4 regions of the Micromonospora soli genome follow, and region 4 is predicted to be linked to each of the others. Evidence: riboswitches for the same ligand, from Rfam matches in the RefSeq annotation. Region 4 holds a riboswitch; each other region holds the start of a gene.
The links. A riboswitch is a leader RNA that binds a small molecule or an ion and turns the genes downstream of it on or off. The one in region 4 is predicted to bind cyclic di-AMP.

Region 1: it holds a riboswitch for cyclic di-AMP, as region 4 does, so the genes downstream of both, Q2K19_RS00920 (C39 family peptidase) here and Q2K19_RS05225 (C40 family peptidase) in region 4, are expected to answer to the same signal.
Region 2: it holds a riboswitch for cyclic di-AMP, as region 4 does, so the genes downstream of both, Q2K19_RS18775 (coiled-coil domain-containing protein) here and Q2K19_RS05225 (C40 family peptidase) in region 4, are expected to answer to the same signal.
Region 3: it holds a riboswitch for cyclic di-AMP, as region 4 does, so the genes downstream of both, Q2K19_RS08435 (coiled-coil domain-containing protein) here and Q2K19_RS05225 (C40 family peptidase) in region 4, are expected to answer to the same signal.

The regions. Positions count from the first base shown of each region.
Region 1 is NZ_CP130427.1:196,023-200,205, reverse strand. Features, by position in the region: gene Q2K19_RS00935 (acyltransferase family protein) at 1-520, shown strand, start outside; gene Q2K19_RS00930 (hypothetical protein) at 655-1,080, shown strand; gene Q2K19_RS00925 (hypothetical protein) at 1,233-2,018, shown strand; cyclic di-AMP (ydaO/yuaA leader) riboswitch at 2,306-2,447, shown strand; gene Q2K19_RS00920 (C39 family peptidase) at 2,647-3,495, shown strand; gene Q2K19_RS00915 (alpha/beta fold hydrolase) at 3,611-4,183, shown strand, end outside.
Region 2 is NZ_CP130427.1:3,907,428-3,911,610, forward strand. Features, by position in the region: gene Q2K19_RS18760 (STAS domain-containing protein) at 1-135, shown strand, start outside; gene Q2K19_RS18765 (SRPBCC family protein) at 249-701, shown strand; gene Q2K19_RS18770 (hypothetical protein) at 703-1,215, opposite strand; gene Q2K19_RS18775 (coiled-coil domain-containing protein) at 1,326-2,390, opposite strand; cyclic di-AMP (ydaO/yuaA leader) riboswitch at 2,396-2,527, opposite strand; gene Q2K19_RS18780 (cation diffusion facilitator family transporter) at 2,671-3,585, opposite strand; gene Q2K19_RS18785 (HelD family protein) at 3,687-4,183, opposite strand, start outside.
Region 3 is NZ_CP130427.1:1,763,569-1,767,751, reverse strand. Features, by position in the region: gene Q2K19_RS08445 (helix-turn-helix transcriptional regulator) at 1-287, opposite strand, end outside; gene Q2K19_RS08440 (carbonic anhydrase) at 504-1,178, shown strand; gene Q2K19_RS08435 (coiled-coil domain-containing protein) at 1,250-2,272, opposite strand; cyclic di-AMP (ydaO/yuaA leader) riboswitch at 2,277-2,407, opposite strand; gene Q2K19_RS08430 (YibE/F family protein) at 2,562-3,866, opposite strand; gene Q2K19_RS08425 (DUF6153 family protein) at 4,085-4,183, shown strand, end outside.
Region 4 is NZ_CP130427.1:1,104,610-1,108,792, reverse strand. Features, by position in the region: gene Q2K19_RS05235 (choice-of-anchor J domain-containing protein) at 1-315, opposite strand, end outside; gene Q2K19_RS05230 (oxidoreductase) at 760-1,623, shown strand; gene Q2K19_RS05225 (C40 family peptidase) at 1,640-2,602, opposite strand; cyclic di-AMP (ydaO/yuaA leader) riboswitch at 2,767-2,914, opposite strand; gene Q2K19_RS05220 (FtsX-like permease family protein) at 3,143-4,183, opposite strand, start outside.

The sequences.
Region 1 (4,183 bases), 910 kb from region 4:
GCTGACCGTGGCCAGCCTGCTCTTCGTCGCCACCTGGGTGGTCGCCGCGCAGTGGGTCCGCGCCGAGCTCTGGGCGGCCCTGCTCGCGGTGGCGTACCTGCTGGTGATCACCGCCGCCGCGGACGCCGACGTGCGCGGCCTACCCACGCCGTGGCGGTCCCGGCCGATGGTCTGGCTCGGTGAGGTGTCGTTCGCCTTCTACCTGGTGCACGTCCTGGTGATGCAGACCGTGCTGCGCCTCACCGGGCACTGGGGTGCGGGGCTGCCCGGCGGCTGGGGCCCGCTCGCGGTACTCGGCTTCCTGCTGGCCAACCTGCTGCTCGCCGCCGCCCTGCACCGCTGGGTGGAGACGCCGATGATGCGCCTGCTCGGGCCGCCGCGCCGGGCCCGCGTCCCGGCCGCCTCCGCCGCGCCGGCGCCCGCCGTGCCGGCCCCGCGGTCGGCCCCTGCCGGGCCGGTCGAGGCCCGCCCCACCCCGGGCCGGCCGGTCGCGTACGCCGGACGGCGCGACCCGGGCTGAGCCACGCCCGACCCGGCCGGCGCGCCGGGAACTCCCGTTCCGAACTCTGTCCACCCTGGTCGGTGCCCCGGTCCGAGCCCTGGCGACACGCCCGGGACGATGCGGCGCGCGGGTCTCGACGGTAGGTTTGGCACGTGCTTCCGATCGCGCTCACCTGTCCCCTGTGGTGGGTGGCGCGCTGGACGGCCCGCATGCTGGCCAGCCTGGCCGTGGTGGTCGCCTGCTCGCTCGGCGCGGCCACGTTGCCGGTCGGGGTGGCCGCGCAGGCCGCTGCCGCCCAGGCCGCTCCCGGCCCGGTCGACACCTGGACGGTCCGCGCCGGTTCCCCCGACCGCGCCCTCGGCTTCGTCCCCACCGGTTCGCCCGACACGGTGACCGGTGCCGCGGCGCGGGCCGGGGCGGCAACCGCCGACGTCGACCCGGGAACGGCGGCCGACCGGCCGGTCGTGCCGGCTCCGGCGGCACCGCGGCCGGCCGGGGTCGCCCCGCCGGAGCGATACCCCCTCCCGGTCGGGCTGGTGCCCGCGACCGTCGGCTCCCGGGCCCCGCCCGCCCGCTGACTTCGGGGCGGCCCGGCCCGCCCTCGCCGCACCACCGAACCTCACCCCCGCACGCGCCCGACGGCGGCCCGGCGGCGCCCGCCCCGGTTCGCGCCCCGCCCCGCCGGCCGTGCGGACCTCTCCGCCACGACGTTTCCCGTGAGGTGCCGACCATGGAGAAGACCGTTCTCCACCACTTCCTGACCGAGGTCCCCGAAGCCACCGCCATCTGGTCCGCCCTGCTCCTGCTCGCCCTCGGGCTGCTCGCCGCGCTGGTCGCCCGACCGGAGCGGGACGCCCCGCCCGACCCGGCCCCCGATCCGACCGCCGAGCGGGCGGCCCGCCTCGCCGACCTGTCCCGCTACGCCGACGAGGTGGCGGTGGCCGCCGACGGGGCCGCGCAGACCGCCCGGCGCCGGCGCGAGCAGTGGCTCGCCACCCAGGACGAGGCCGATCGGGCCTGGCGGGCGTACGACGAGGCCGACGGGGCCGCCCGCCGCGTCGCCGGCGCCGCCGCGCTGCCTCCGCCGCGGACGCCCCGGACACCCGCCGAGTACGCGGCCCGGGAGCGCTGGCTGCACCACGCCGCGATGGCGGCGCACTGGCGGGGCGAGTTGACCGCCCGGCAGCTCGCCGACGTGCTGGCGCACCGCAACGGGTGGGACCCGCGCCGGCACCCGGCCGAGCAGGAGATCGTGCTGGCCCGGGCGGTACGCGACGGCCGGCGCGCCGGCTGGCGGGCCGCCGCCGAGCGGGAGCAGCGGGCCTGGCGGGACGCCGAACTGGCCGCCGAGGCGGCCCGCGCCCTGGCCGCCGAGGCGTACGCGGCCGCCGCGGCGCTGCGCCCCGGCCCCGCCCCGGCCCGCCCCGCCGAGCCGGCGACCCAGCCCCTCGCCCCGGTGCCGGCCGGCCCGCGGGCGGCGCCGACGGCGCGGTGGCGGCCGGCGCGCGTGGGCTGAATCGTTACCCGAATGCGGTGAGCCCGGTCACGGCCGGACGGAAACGGTCATCGGGATCAGGTCGGGCGATCGACCCCCGCAATTCCGGGTCGGTCGCCACCCGATGTCCGATTGTCGCCCGACGGTTCCGGGATAACTGGTCGTCCCATTGAGTAACGTCAGTGATCGACTGTTCCGGTCAGAGTAACGATGTTCGAGGTTTACGCAGGTGGGGGCGCTTGGCTTGCGGCGTACCCACCGGTAGTGTCGGCGCGTCCGGTGCGGTTTTCGATCGCAAGTGGCGACGCCGTGCCGACCCGCCTAATCGTGATCTCACGAACCGGGGACCCAGGGCAACACCGGGGTGAATCCGCGAGCCACGGCCCGCGGTAGGGCGTACTTCCCGCCCGAATCCGTCAGCTAACCCGGTAGGCGGCCACGGAAGGAGTTCCATTCCTCGTGCGAACCACCCCCCGACACTCCCCCCGCCTCCACGGCATCGCGGTGCCGGCGCTCGCCTGACCGGCGACTCCTGGCACCGTCCCCCAGCCCGGCCCGCCGGGCGCTCCCATCCCCGCGGCCACCCGCTCCCCGCAACGCGCGTGAACTCCTCCGCGTGTCGGGCCGGCGTGTGCCGCTCAGGCCCCCCGTGGAGGAACACGTGAAGCACCGAATGAAGCGTCAGCTGCGGCGTGTCGTGACCGAGCGCCCGGCCCGGATCGTCGCCGGCTCGGCCGCGGCGCTCGTGCTCGCCGGCGGCGTCGGCGCGGCGATCGCCGCCACCGACGGCAGCACCCCGGTCCGCCAGGAGAACGCGGCCGCCGTCGCCGAGCTGGCCCCGCGCCTCGGTGACGTCGCCACCCGCGGCGAGGCCCGGGTCGCCGCCCCGTCGCCGTCCGCCTCGCCGAGCGCGTCGCCGTCGGCGTCCGCGTCGGCCAGGGCCAAGGCCTCCGCCGACCCGGACACCACCCGCAAGGCGAAGCCGAAGCCGCCGTCGACCAAGGTCCTCGACTACACCTACGAGGCGCAGAACCAGTTCTGGAACTGCGGCCCGGCCGCGGTGCGCAACGCGCTCAGCGCGAGCGGCGTCGAGACCACCCAGGAAGCGATGGCGGTCCCGCTCGGCACCACCGAGAACGGCACCAACTCCGCCGAGGACACCACCCGGGGCCTGAACCAGATGGTCAAGGGCAACCCGTACAAGACCCACATGTTCGGCGGCTCGGCGAGCCCGGCGGAGATGGACCAGCTCCAGGCGGACGTGGTCAAGGCGATCACCGACGGTCGGGGCGTGGTGGTCAACGTGGCCGGCGACGCCACCGACACCGACGGCGGCTGGCACTCGTTCCCGGGCGGCCACTACATCGCCGTCATCGGCTACAAGAACGACGGCCGGACCGTGCGGATCGCCGACTCGGCGAACCCGGCGCTGCCCGAGTACTGGATCAGCACCATCGACCTGGCGAACTGGGCGGGCACCCGCGGCTACTCCGCCTGATCGCACCCTTCCCCGTCGGGCCCCGGCTTCCTGAGCCGGGGCCCGACGTCGTCTGTCGGACTCCCGCCGCTGCCGGTCTCGCGCGCCGTGTCCGCCGGGTGGCACACTGCGCCGTATGGGCGATGCGACAGGTATCCGCCATCTGCTGCTCCTCCACGGCATGGGAGCCACCGGCGAGGTGTGGCTGCCGTGGGCGCCGCTGCTGGAGCGCCGCTGGCCGGGGCGCTGGCTCGCCCCCGACCTCGCCGGCCACGGCTGGTCGCCGCCGCTGCCGGCGTACTCCTTCGAGGCCCTCGCGAGCCGGGTTGTGGCGAGCCTCGGTCCGGTGGCCGAGCGGCTCGGCCCCCGGGACCGCCTCGTCGTGCTCGGCCACTCGCTCGGCGGCGTGGTGGCGCTGGCCCTCGCCGCGCGGGCCCGGCGCCTACCGGTGGACGCGGTGGTCGGGCTCGGCATCAAGGCCGCCTGGTCCCCGGCCGAGCTGGACAAGGCCCGGGAGCTGGCCCAGCGGCCGGTGACCTGGTTCAGCAGCCGGGACGAGGCCGCCCGCCGCTACCTGCGGGTCGCCGGGCTGGCCGGGCTGTTCGCCCCGGACCACCCGGTGGTCGACGCGGGGCTGCGCCGCGAGGACGGCCGCTGGCGGCTGGCCATGGACCCGGCCGCGTTCGCGGTGGGGGAGCCACGGCTGCCC
Region 2 (4,183 bases), 2.8 Mb from region 4:
GGCGTCAAGCTGGTGGTCACCGAGCCGAGCCGCTTCGTCCACCGGCAGCTCTGGGTGACCGGTCTGCTCGGCCTCTTCGGCGGGCCCGATCCCTACTTCGCCGACAGCGGCTCCGAGCTGCTGCCCGGCGCCTGACCGCCTCCCTCACCCCCTTCTGCGACCCCACCCGGCCGGGGACCTTCGACCGTTGCCAGCCAGGCCCGGGTACGGGACGATCGTCCGGACCGTCGACGGCGAGGGGGTACGGCTTGCTCAGCAGCGACAGCTTCAGCTACACGGTGCAGGCCCGCTGCACCCGGGCGGAGGCGCTCGCCCTGCTCGGTGACCTGAACCGGCAGGGCGAACTGCATCCGCTGATCGTCCGCGTCCGCGAGCTGCCGCCCCGCCCCGGCGCGCTGGCCAGCTACGCGATCACCGACCGGCTGGAGCTCGGCCCGCTGCACTTCCCGGTGACCTACCAGGCGGACGTGCTGGTCGCCACCGAGGACGAGGTGGTGACCGTGGCCCGGCAGCAGCCGGCCACCACCGTGCGCAACCACACCCGGCTGCGGGAGGAGGCGGACGGCGTGGTGCGGATCGACGTCGAGATCACCCTCTCCGCCCCGGCACCGCTGTTCGGCTACGCCTTCCGGCAGGCCCGGGCGGCGCACCTCGGGCTGGCCAGCCGGCTCGGCGCGACCCTGGAGGGGCGCCCGGCCTGAGTCAGGCCCGCCGGCCGGCCGGCACCGCCGGCCGGCCCGCCGGGGCGGCCGGGCGCCGCAGCCGCCCCCACGGCTTGTAGGTGGAGAGCACGGTGGCGACGATCAGCAGGGTGCTGGAGACCGCCGGCGGGATGACCAGGTCCAGCCGGTCCCGGGCGGTGAGGTCCGGCGCCAGGTCGCCGAGCCGGCGCACGGTCGGGGTGAGCAGCAGCAGGACCAGCCCGAGCATCACGGTGGTGAGCGCGAACTTCACCAGCACCCAGCGCCAGCGCAGCAGGCCCCACGGGGTGAGCAGCGCGCTGGCCAGCCCGACCAGCCAGACCGCCAGGCTCAGCGGGGCGAAGAGCCAGGTCACCAGCAGCCCGGCGGCCGGGTAGACCAGCTCGGGGTCGGCGCCGCGCAGCCCGGCGACGCCCAGGGTGAGCAGCACCAGGTCCGCGCCGAGCCAGCCGAGCGAGGTGATCAGGTGCAGGGTCAGCAGGGCCTTGCGTCCGGTGGGCGAGAGTCGGGTCATGCCACCGATGCTGGTCCGCCGCCGGCCCGGCGTCGTGGGGCGCGCGACGACATCCGGCGTACGTCGTGGGGCGTAGGGTGGCCCGCCGCGCGGGGCGGGCCACCCCCGCCTCAGTAGACCGACAGGTGCACGTGGTTGGTGTGGTCGCTGGACGGGTCGCCGTTGCCGCCGCTGTACGCCTTCCACCCGCTGCTCGGCAGCCAGATCTGCTTGTACCAGATCACGTAGAGCACGGCGAGGGCGTCGGCGTTGCGGATGAAGTACGCCGCCAGGTTGTTGCCGTACGTCTTGTCGCCGCCGGTGGCCACGCCGCCGAAGCCGTCCTTCTGCGCCGCGAAGTCGCAGGCCCGGCCCTTCGGGTGCTCGCCCGAGCCGCTGGGCCGGTAACAGGAGACGTACCGGGTGAACCCGGCCGCCTTGGCCTGTTGCAGGGCGTGCAGGGTGCGCGGGGTGATGCAGCCGTCGGCCGGCGTCGGGTCGTTCACGCTGCACGACTCCGGCGGCCAGGAGCCGTCGGCGTTGCGCGGGGCCGGTTCGGCGTTCGCCCGGGAGGTGCCCTGCACGCTGCCGCCGGCGCTGGCCGCCTTGTTGTTCGCCACTTCCAGGGCGTGCTCCGCCTGCTGCTTGCGCTTGGCCATCACCGCGACCTGCTTGCGCTGCTCCTGGATCTCGCCGGTCAGCGCGGCCCGGGTGCGGGTGGCCCGGTCCCGGGTGTCGATGAGGTCGCGCAGCGCCCGGTCCTCGTGCGCGGCGACCTGCTGGAGCGCGGCGGCGCGGTCCATGAAGCCCTCGGGGCTGCTGCTGCCGAGCAGCGCCGCGGCGGTGCCGAGCCGTCCGGTCCGGTACGCCACACCGGCGATCTCGCCGACCTTGGCGTCGCGCGTGCCCAGCTCGGAGTTGATGGTGGCGAGCTCGGCGGTGAGCTGCTTCTGCCGGCTCACCGAGCGGTTCAGCGCGGTCCGCGCCTCCAGCCAGCCCTTGCTGGCCGCGTCGAGCTGGGCGCGCAGGGCCGGGCTGCCGCCCTCGTCGTCGCCGGGGGCGGCGGCGAGCAGGCCGGTCGGGGTGGCCGCCGAGGCGGGGGAGACCGGCGCGGTCGCGACGCCGAGGGCGAGCGTCGCGACGAGCAGGGCCGCCAACCGGGCGGCCGTCCGTCGTACAGGTGCCACTGATGGCATTCAGGTGTCCTTCCGTCAACCGCCGACCGGGTTAGCTGACGGGTTCGGGACGGAAGATCCCTACCGCTGGCGCGGATGCACCCCAGGTACGTGGTTCCCCGGCTCGCCGTGCTGCGGCGATTAGGCGACGGCCACCGCAGGCGCCGGAGGGCGCCGCCCGGCGGAGGCCGCGATCGAGCCTACCGGCGGTGCCCCGACGCGGCCCGGGTGGCGGGGACGGACAGTCGGGCCAAAACCGGCATAGGACCACAATAGTCACTCGAATTTAAGATTGTCCTAATTACCACTCGACTGACCCGCACGCCCCCGGGGACGCTCCGGGTTCGATCTGCAACGTGGCGTGGTCGATCCGGAAGTCGTCGTGCAGGGCGGCCCGGGCGGCGGCCAGCACCTCGCCGACCTCCGCGCCGGGGCGCATGGTCAGGTGGGCCGAGGCCACCTCCATCCCGGAGGTGAGCGTCCAGACGTGCAGGTCGTGCACCTCGGCCACGCCGGGCACCGCGGCCAGCCGGTCGTGCACCGCGGTCACCTGGAGGTGCTCGGGGGCGGCCTGCACCAGGATCCGCACGGCGGCCCGGCCGAGCCGCCAGGTGCGCGGCAGGATGAACAACCCGATGGCGACCGCGACCAGCGGGTCCGCCCACCACCAGTCGGTGAGCGCGATGACCAGGGCGGCGCCGATCACGCCGAGCGAGCCCAGCAGGTCGCCGAGCACCTCCAGGTACGCCCCGCGCAGGTTGATGCTCTCCTGCGCCCCGGTGCGCAGCAGCGCGAACGCGGCGAGGTTGGCGAGCAGGCCGAGCACCGCGACGGCGAGCATCGGGCCGGCGAGGACCTCGGGCGGCTCGCCGAACCGGCGTACCGCCTCGACGAGCACGTAGACGGCGACCGCGCCGAGCAGCACCGCGTTGGCGAGCGCGGCCAGCACCTCCAGCCGGTAGAGCCCGAAGGTGCGCTGCGGGTCGGTGTCGGCTCGGCGGGTGGCGGTGATCGCGGCCAGGGCCATCCCGATCCCGAGCACGTCGGTGAACATGTGCCCGGCGTCGGAGAGCAGGGCCAGCGACCCGGTGCCGAACGCGGCCACCGCCTCGACCAGCATCAGGGCGGTGAGCAGCCCGAACGCGCCCCACAGCCGGCCCCGGTGGCGCTGCGCGGCATTGGCCACCGTGCCGCTGTGGTCATGACCTGCGCCCACGCCCACACCCTCTCGTTCCCCGCCCCGGCCGAGCTCAATCTATGCTCACATCGCTATGTATGCAACTAAAACGGCGGGTGCCACCGGGCCGCCGGCAGCCGTCAGGCGACCGGATCCAGCGTGGTCAGGCGCTGGGTGGCCCGGGAGAGCGCCACGTAGAGCGTCCGCACCCCCGAGCCCGGGTCGGCCCGGATCTCGGTCGGGGCCACCAGCACCACGCCGTCGTACTCCATGCCCTTGGCCTGGAGGCTGGTCACCACCTGGAGCCGCGTGCCGCCCAGGCCGCCCAGCCAGCCGGCCACCTCGTCCCGGCGCGGCACCGGCGTGATCACCCCCACCGTGCCCTCGACCTGCGCCAGCAGCGCGCGGGCCGCCGCCTCGGTGGCCGGGGCCAGCTCGGCGGCGGGCACGGTCAGCTCGACCGGATCCACGCCGGTGGAGCGCACCGCGGTGGGCAGCGGCAGGTCCGGGTAGAGCCGGCGGATCTCCGCCGCCGCCACCGCGAAGATCTCCGCCGAGTTCCGGTAGTTGGTGGTCAGCTCGTAGCGGTACCGGCGACGCCGCCCCAACGCCTGGTCCCGGGCCCGGGTCAGCTCCT
Region 3 (4,183 bases), 660 kb from region 4:
GCGCCGACCTGCTGGTCGGCCTCGGCCGGGTGGCGGAAGTGGCCGCTCGGGTTGATCGTGTACTCGTTGCGCCGGCCGACGCGGGTGCGGCGGAGGTAACCGCCGGCCTCCAGGTCGGCGACGATCGCCTGGGCGGCCCGCTCGGTCACCCCCACCTCGTCGGCCACGTCGCGCAGCCGGGCGGTGGGGTTGCGGGCGATGGCCAGCAGCACGTGCCCGTGGTTGGTGAGGAACGTCCAGTTCCGGGCGCTCCCGTTCGCGCCTGCTGTCGTCGCCATGGTGGCCATGGTATGGCCCACTCGCGTATCGGGCGGCTCTGGCCCGGTCCCGCGAGCCGGCCTCCGGGGGGCGCCGGGCCGTTGGTCAAGGGTCTCGGGACGTATGAAATGCGTATCACGTATCCCTTGACGCGCCTTCTGCTGCGTGTGACGGTGGTCGGCGAGGCCGCCTCTGCCGCCGGCCGGGTTGACCAGGTCGTTTGGGTCGAGGACGAGGTGACTGTATTGACGCCCACCACTCCCGAGCAGGCGCTCGCCGAGTTGTACGCCGGGAACAACCGTTTCGTCACCGGCGTCCCCCGCCATCCCAACCAGGACGCCGGTCGCCGGGCCGCCGTGGCCGAGGGCCAGCAGCCCTTCGCGGTGCTGGTCGGCTGCTCCGACTCCCGCCTCGCCGCCGAGATCATCTTCGACCGCGGGCTCGGTGACCTCTTCGTGGTACGGACCGCCGGCCACACCGTCGGCCCCGAGGTGCTCGGCAGCGTCGAATATGCCGTCACCGTGCTCGGCACCCCCCTGGTCGTGGTGCTCGGGCACGACTCGTGCGGCGCGGTGCAGGCCGCCCGGGATTCCGTCACCACCGGCACGTCCCCGGCCGGGCACCTCGGCGCGCTGGTGGACGCCGTCGCACCCAGCCTGCTCCGGGCGGCGCGCGAGGGCGTCGAGGACGTCAACGGGATCGTCGACATCCACATCGCGCAGACCGTGGAGGCCCTGCTGGCCCGGTCCGGCGTGCTCGCCGAGCGGGTGGCCGCCGGACGGTGCGCGGTGGTCGGCATGTCGTACCGGCTCAGCGCCGGTGAGGTGCGGACCGTGGCCGAGGTGCCCGCGGGCCGGACGCCGACGGCACCCGCCCAGGCCGAGCCGGTGGACCCCGCGCCCTCGGCCGTCTCCGGCTGACCCTCCGTCCCCGACGTGCGAAAGGGGCCGCCCCGCCTGGTCGCGGGACGGCCCCTTGCGGCGTACGCCGGTCAGAGCAACGACATGTGCACGTGGTCGGTGTGGTTGGACGGCCCGCTGTAGGACTTCCAGCCGGTGGCCGGGAACCAGATCTGCCGGTTCCAGATCACGTAGTAGATGCCCAGCCGGTCGGCATTGCGGATGAGGAAGGCGGCGACGTTGTTGCCGTACATCCGCATGTCGTTGTTGTGCCAGGGGGAGAAGCCGCTCTTCTGCAACGACCAGTCGCAGGCCCGGCCCTTCGGGTGCTCCCACGGCCCGCCGGGCCGGTAGCAGCCCACGAAGCGGTTGAAGCCGGCCCGCTTGACCTCCTTGTAGGCGTGCAGCGTGCGCGGCGTGACGCAGCCCGAGGTGGTCGGGTCGTTCTCGCTGCACGACTCGGGCTTCCAGTCGCCGTCGGCGGTACGGCCGGGGCCGATCCGGGCCACCGGCGAGGTGGCCGAGACCAGGCCGCCGGTGAAGCCGAGGCCGCCGACCAGCTTCAGCGCCTTCTCCGTCTCGGCCTTCTCCCGGGCCATCGTGTTGGCCTGCTTCTGCTGCTCGCGGACCTCGGCGTCGAGGGCGATCTTGGCCTGCTCGGCCCGGTTCTTGGCCGCGTTGACCTCGGCGAGCTTCTGCGCGTTCACCATGTTCAGCTCGTCGAGCAGGGCGGCCCGCCGGACGAACGAGTCGGGGGAGTGGCTCTCCAGCAGCATGGTCATCGCACCCATCCGGCCGGTCCGGTAGGACTGTGCCGCGATGGCGGAGACCTGCGGGCTGAGGGCGTCGAGCTGGGCCTGCGCGGCGCGTACCTCGAGGGCCAGCTGGAGCTGGCGCTTCTTCGACTTCTCCAGCTGCGCCTTGGCCCGGATGTAGCCCCGGTTCGCGTCGGCGATCGCCTCGGTGATGAGGGGATCCTCGTCGTCCTCCGGGGCGTGCCCCGAGGGGGTGGGGCTGCTGGGCGCGGCCGTCGCCGGGGCGGGGCCGGCGACGATGGCGAACGCGGCCAGCACGGCCAGCACGGGTGTCACCCAGCGGCGCAGGGGTGCCGTCACAGTGTTCCCTTCCGTCGACCGCCGACCGGGTTAGCTGACGGGTTCGGGACGGAAGCGGCCCCTACCGCTGGCGCGGACTCACCCCAGGTACCTGGTTCCCCGGCTCGCCCTCGGGCGATTGGGCGGTGGCACCGCAGGCGCCGCTGCGCGCCTAATTCGGTGACCGGCAGCGAGGTTACCTGACTGTCCGGGTGAGGATCTACGTCCGGAAGCCCACCAGAAGCCCTATTTCGCCGTGGCACTGCGTGACCAGCGTCGCGTTTGAAATCGGCGGTCACGCTGCGGAGTGTCACCATGCGGACTCCGTACTCGTCTCCGGTCCGCGCCAGCCGGCCGGCGCCCCGCCCAGGGCCTCGAGGGCGTCCTCCCGGGCCGCCGTCGGGCGGGGCGTCGTGGGCGGTCCGTCGGCCGGCGCGGCGGCCCGCCGTCCGGCGGTGGTCACCACCGCGGCCAGCCCGGTGGTCAGCGGCACGGCGGCGATCAGGCCCAGCGTGGCCACCGCGCTACGGACGATCTCCTGGGCCATGAACTCGCTGGTGAGGATCTGGCTGACCGGCCGGGCGTCGGCGACGAGCAGGAGCAGCAGCGGCAGCGACGCGCCGGCGTACGCCAGCACGATTGTGTTGACCGTGGAGGCGATGTGCGCCCGGCCCACCCGGGTGGCGGCCCGGTAGAGCTGCGCCCGGGACAGCCCGGGGTTGGCGTGCGCCAGCTCGGTGACCGTGGCGGCCTGGGTGACCGTGACGTCGTCCAGCACGCCCAGCGAGCCGATGATGATGCCGGCCAGCAGCAGCCCGTGCAGGTCGACCTCGCGCTGGAACATCGACAGCGTGGTGGCGTCCTCGCTGCCGAAGCCGGTCAGGTGGGTGGCGGCGGTGGCCAGCGTGCCGAGGACCCCGGTGAGCACCAGGCTGCCCAGGGTGCCGAGCACCGCCACCGAGGTCTGGGCGGTGATCCCGTGGGTGAGGTAGAGCACCACGAACATGATCAGCGCGGACCCGACGATCGCCACCAGCAGCGGCGGCCGGCCGGCGCCGATCCCGGGCAGCACGAAGCCGAGCAGGACGGCGAAGCTGGCGGCCAGGCCGCCCAGCGCGGCCAGCCCGCGCCAGCGGCCGAAGGCCACGATCGCGACCGCGAACAGCACGGCCAGCCAGACCAGCGGCGTACCGCGCTGGTGTTCGGCGATCTGATAGCTCTTCACCGTCGGGTCGGCCGGGTCCACCAGCTCGACGAGAACGATCTTGTCGCCGACCTCGACCCGGGGTGCGCCCGGCCCGGACGGGACCGGCGTCTCGGTCGGGCGGCCGGCGTCCGGGCCCTGCTCCACCGCCACGGTGGCCGTCCCGCACGGCCCGGTGGACCCGCCCGACGGCGTCTCCGGCGTCGGCGGGCAGGGCTCGGTCACCACCCGGGTCACCGTGCCGTGGTAGCGCGGCACGTCCGGGCTGCCCGCCGACTCCTGGGTGTGGCGAGGCCAGAGCACCAACGTGGCGATCACCGTGACCACGAAGAGCGGCACCACCGTCGCGGCGAGGATTCGCCGTACGCCCGGTGGGGCGGACGGAGCGGGACGGGTGTGGTCGGCGCCCATGGCGTGTCTCCCAACGATTCACAGCGGGATACGTGTCACCGGGCCGGTCGGGTGGGCCGGCCCGGGTGCCCGCGGGAAGGCGCAGGCCGGGGGTCGTCGCCCGGAATGGTAGCCAGGCCGACCGGGCGTCGCAGCCGGCCGAGGGCCGCGGGGCGGCATCGGTGCGGGCCTCGGCGGTTCTCGTGGGCTGCCCCGACGCGCCCGCTACCGTGAGGGACATGGCGGCGGGAGCGGCGGTGACCGGACGGTGGGTCCGGCTCCTGCTGCTGCTCTGCACGCTGGTCGGGCTGACCGCGATGCACACCCTCGGCCACGGG
Region 4 (4,183 bases):
CGTGTAGTTCTTGCGGTAGTACCGGCCCTGGAAGTCGTCCAGCCCGAGCCACTGCCGGACGGTGCCGACCGGCGGAGTCGCCGCCGCCGCGGCCCTCGCCCGCGCCTGCGCGCGCGGCTGGTATCGGGCCGGCGTCTTGACCTGCTTGCCGTCCAGCGTGAAGTCCTTGCGCGTGAGCTCGCGGACGTCGCTGGGCCGATCCTTGTTCGCGGCCGGCTGGGTGGGGGCGGCCGCCGCGGCTGACGCGGGTAGGACGCCCAGGAACGGTAGGACGAGTGCGATGGCTGCTGCTGCGGCGATGCGGCTGCGTGCCATTAGCCCCCCTCGGGTGTGGTGAAGCCGGTTGACGGGGTCTGGGCCGCCATTCACCGGCACGACATTTACGTTCGTATCGGCAATGGTTGCCTTTGGCAATGGGCCTACCGCATGCTTTCCGGCCGACCATCGCGGCGACCGGATTCCTCAGGCCACGGTCCACAAAGAGGTTAGTTCCGGCGTCACCCGTCCGGTGAGCCGATACCGCCAGATGCGGTTTCGGGGCACCGCGCGGCCGGGCTCCGTCGATAGCTTCCGGTCATCCGGTCCGCAGGCGTACCACCGGGAAATCGAGCCGGACGAGGTGGAGTTGGTGGTGTTCGACGACCGCTGGCCGCGGCCGGGGGAGATGCTGGTGAGGTCATCAGCGGCCGATGCGGCCAGGGTTTGGTGGCCGCGTCGGCGGGAAGCTCGCGGATTTGCGATACGAGGAGAGGAATTCCCATGACTTCGACCCCACGTCTCGGCGGAACTTTCAGCCTGGGGGATTTCCCGGTCGCCCGGATGGGCTACGGCGCGATGCAGCTGGCCGGCCCGCACGTCTTCGGTCCACCGGCCGACCGCCCCGCTGCCGTCGCCGTGCTGCGCGAGGCCGTCGACCTGGGGATCAACCACATCGACACGGCCGACTTCTACGGCCCGTACGTCACCAACGAGATCATCAAGGAGGCGCTGCACCCCTATCCCGACGATCTTCACATCGTGACCAAGGTCGGGGCGCTGCGGGACGCCGAGGGCAACTGGCCGCAGGCCCTCGCTCCGGAGCAGCTACGCCAGGCCGTGCACGACAACCTGAATCGGCTCGGACTCGACGTGCTCGACGTGGTCAACCTGCGCGTCGGCGGGTTCGACCGCCCCACCCCCGGCTCCATCGCCGAGCCGTTCACGGTCCTCGCGGAGCTGCAGCAGCAGGGGCTGATCAAGCATCTCGGGCTCAGCACCGTCAACGCCGAGCAGGTTGCCGAGGCGCAGTCGATCGCGCCGGTCGTGTGCGTGCAGAACTTCTACAACATCGCCAACCGGGACGACGACGACCTCATCGACTCCCTCGCCACCCTGGGCATCGCCTACGTGCCCTACTTCCCGCTCGGCGGCTTCTCCCCGCTGCAGTCCGAGGAGCTGAACGCGGTCGCCGCCCGCTTCGCCGCCACCCCGCTGGCGGTCGCGCTGGCGTGGCTGCTGCATCGCTCCCCGAACATCCTGCTCATCCCCGGCACCTCGTCCGTCGCGCACCTGCGCGAGAACGTCGCCGCCGCCGCGCTGGCCCTTCCCGACGACGCGCTGACCGAACTGAACAACATCGACTGAGAGCCACCACCCCCGGTCAGCCGGGGCGGCGAGCACCGCTGTACGGCATGTTGGCCAGCTGGGCCATGCGGACCACGTCGCCGGTGTGCGGGGCGTGGACGATCAGGCCGCTGCCGACGTAGATGCCCATGTGATGGTGGTCGGAGTAGAAGAAGACGAGGTCACCCGTACGAAGGTTGGCTTTGCTCACCGCCACGCCCGAGGTCCACTGGTCACCGGTGTAATGCGCCAGCTGCACCCCGGCGGCGGCCCACGCGTACTGGGTCAGGCCGGAGCAGTCGAACGAGTCCGGGCCGTTGGCCGCCCACACGTACGGTTTGCCGATCTGCTTGCACGCCGTCTTCGCCGCGACGCCGCCGCTGCCGGTGATGGGGACGGCGGGACACTTCCCGCCGATGAACAGCGGACTGGTCCCCGTTATGGGGGAGGTGCTGCTCGACGTGGCGGCCGACTGCGCGGCGGCTGCGGCTCTGGCCGCCGCGGCCTCCGCGGCCGCCTTGGCCGCGTCCGCTGCGGCGATCTGCTTGCGGAGCGCGTCCAGCCGCTTGATCTCGGCGTCGATGGTCTTCTTGCGGGCCGCCAGTTGGGCCTGCTGGCGCTGCTGGATCGCGATCAGCGCGTCGACCTTCTCCTTGTCGGCGTCGTAGCCCGCCTGCTGGGTGGACAACTGGGTGATCTGTCGTTGCTCCGAATCTGCCACCTGATTCACGAGCGCGAGCTGATCTCCCAACGCGGTCGGCGGCGAACTGCGAGACAGCAGGGCGTTCATTGTGGAAAGTGACCGCGCCTGCTTGTAGTACCCCGACACAATCTCCTGGACCCGGGTCCGGCTGGTCTCCACCGACTTGCCCAGTGGCTCGATCTGTCGGCTGAGTTCGGCCGATCTCCGCTCGTTCGCGGTCAGTTCCGTCCGGACCTTGTTGTACTGCTCGATGACCGGTTCGAGCTTTTCGAACGCCGTTTCGATCTGCTGCTGCACGTCCGCGGCCGACGGGGCGGCGTGGGCGGGCGCGGCCGGCCCGACGGCCACCATGGCGGCCGCCGCGACGGCGAGGATTCGGGTGAACAGACGCGGTCCGGCGGGCCGGGTGCGCACGGGTGGCAACGGGTGCGGCTCCTTCCACTCGAGGCTGGCGAGCACTGCGCGCCCGCCTCGACCGCCTACCGGGTTAGCTGACGGGTTCGGGCGTGGAAGGCGCCCTACCGCGGATGCGGATTCACCCCGAAACTGCGGTGGTTCCCCGGCTCGCCGCGACGCCGGTGACGTCGGGTGATTCGGCGGTGGCCGTCCCGGGGCACTCCAGGTGGAGACCGACATCCGGAACGGACGCTGACCAACATTAGTGAGGACGGCCCGAGGAAATCAACGAGCCGTTGATGTCAATTCCCTGCGCGGTCATGCGGGCACAATGGGTGCCGGAAATGCTGTTCACCTAAGACTCCGCTAATCGAATTCTTAACCCTTCCTAATATCGACCGCGTTGTCTTTCAGAAATCAGCGGCATGTGAATCCGGGCGACTAGTCCAGCCGACGGCGGCCCAACGACTGCGGTTCCCGCCCGGCGAGCAGCCAACCGGCGGCTGCGGCGAGCACCGGTAGCCCGACAGTCGTCGCGGCCAGGTGCGCGACCGGTAGGTCGGTGAGCGCGTCGAGGTCGCGGTGCAGGACGCTGACCAACCCGAGGTACGCGCCAACGACGCCGAGGATGGCGCCGAGCAGCGCGAGCGCTCCGGCGGTCGTGGCGGTGAGCGTGCGCCGTACCCGCCTGGGGGCGCCCGTCGCGGTCAGCGTGCGCAGGTCGCCGGCCGCCTCGCCGCGGATGAGGCCGACGGTCATGGCCAGGATGCCGAGGGCGAGCAGCGCGCCGGCGGCGACGGCCCCGGTCCGCAGCGATGTGAGCGAGGCCCGCTCGTGGCGGGACTCGACGGTCAGGCCGGCGCTCGCCGCGAGGTTCTGTACGGCGGTCAGCTCCCGCTGGGTGAGCGGGTGATCCGCCTCGACGAGCCAGCCGACCCGCGCGGGCTCCCAGCCGTGGTGGGCCATCATGCTCGCGGTGACCAGCGAATTCGGCATCGAGGAGTGCCCGGTGTCCGGGAGGGCCTGGGTCTTCGGGTAGACGCGGCGTTCGGGGATGTTCACCAGTTCGAGCGCACCGGTGCGGACAGTGAGCACCTCGGTGTCGGCCGCGATCGCGGCGGCGTCGAGCCGGTAGCGCCGCAGCAGCTCCGGAGTGGCCACGTAGAGGGGGTACGACGACATCTGCTGGCCGTCGGCAACCGGCGTGCCGATCTCGACGGCCGGATGGCCGGGCTGGCCTCCGGGCTGGCCCGGCTCGGTATCCGCCGCGACCACCGCCCGGTCGAGCGGGGTCACGGTCAACGTGCCGAGGCTGCGGGCGATCGCGTCGGTCTGGGCCTGCAGGCTGGCCAGCTGCTCCGGGGTCCGTACCGGGATCACCGGGCTGGGTCGGCCGATGCGGACCAGGAGCTGGCCCTCGGCCAGATTGCCTAGCCCGGCCGAGCGCTTGGCCTGGTAATCGGCGGCGGCGGAACCGGCGAC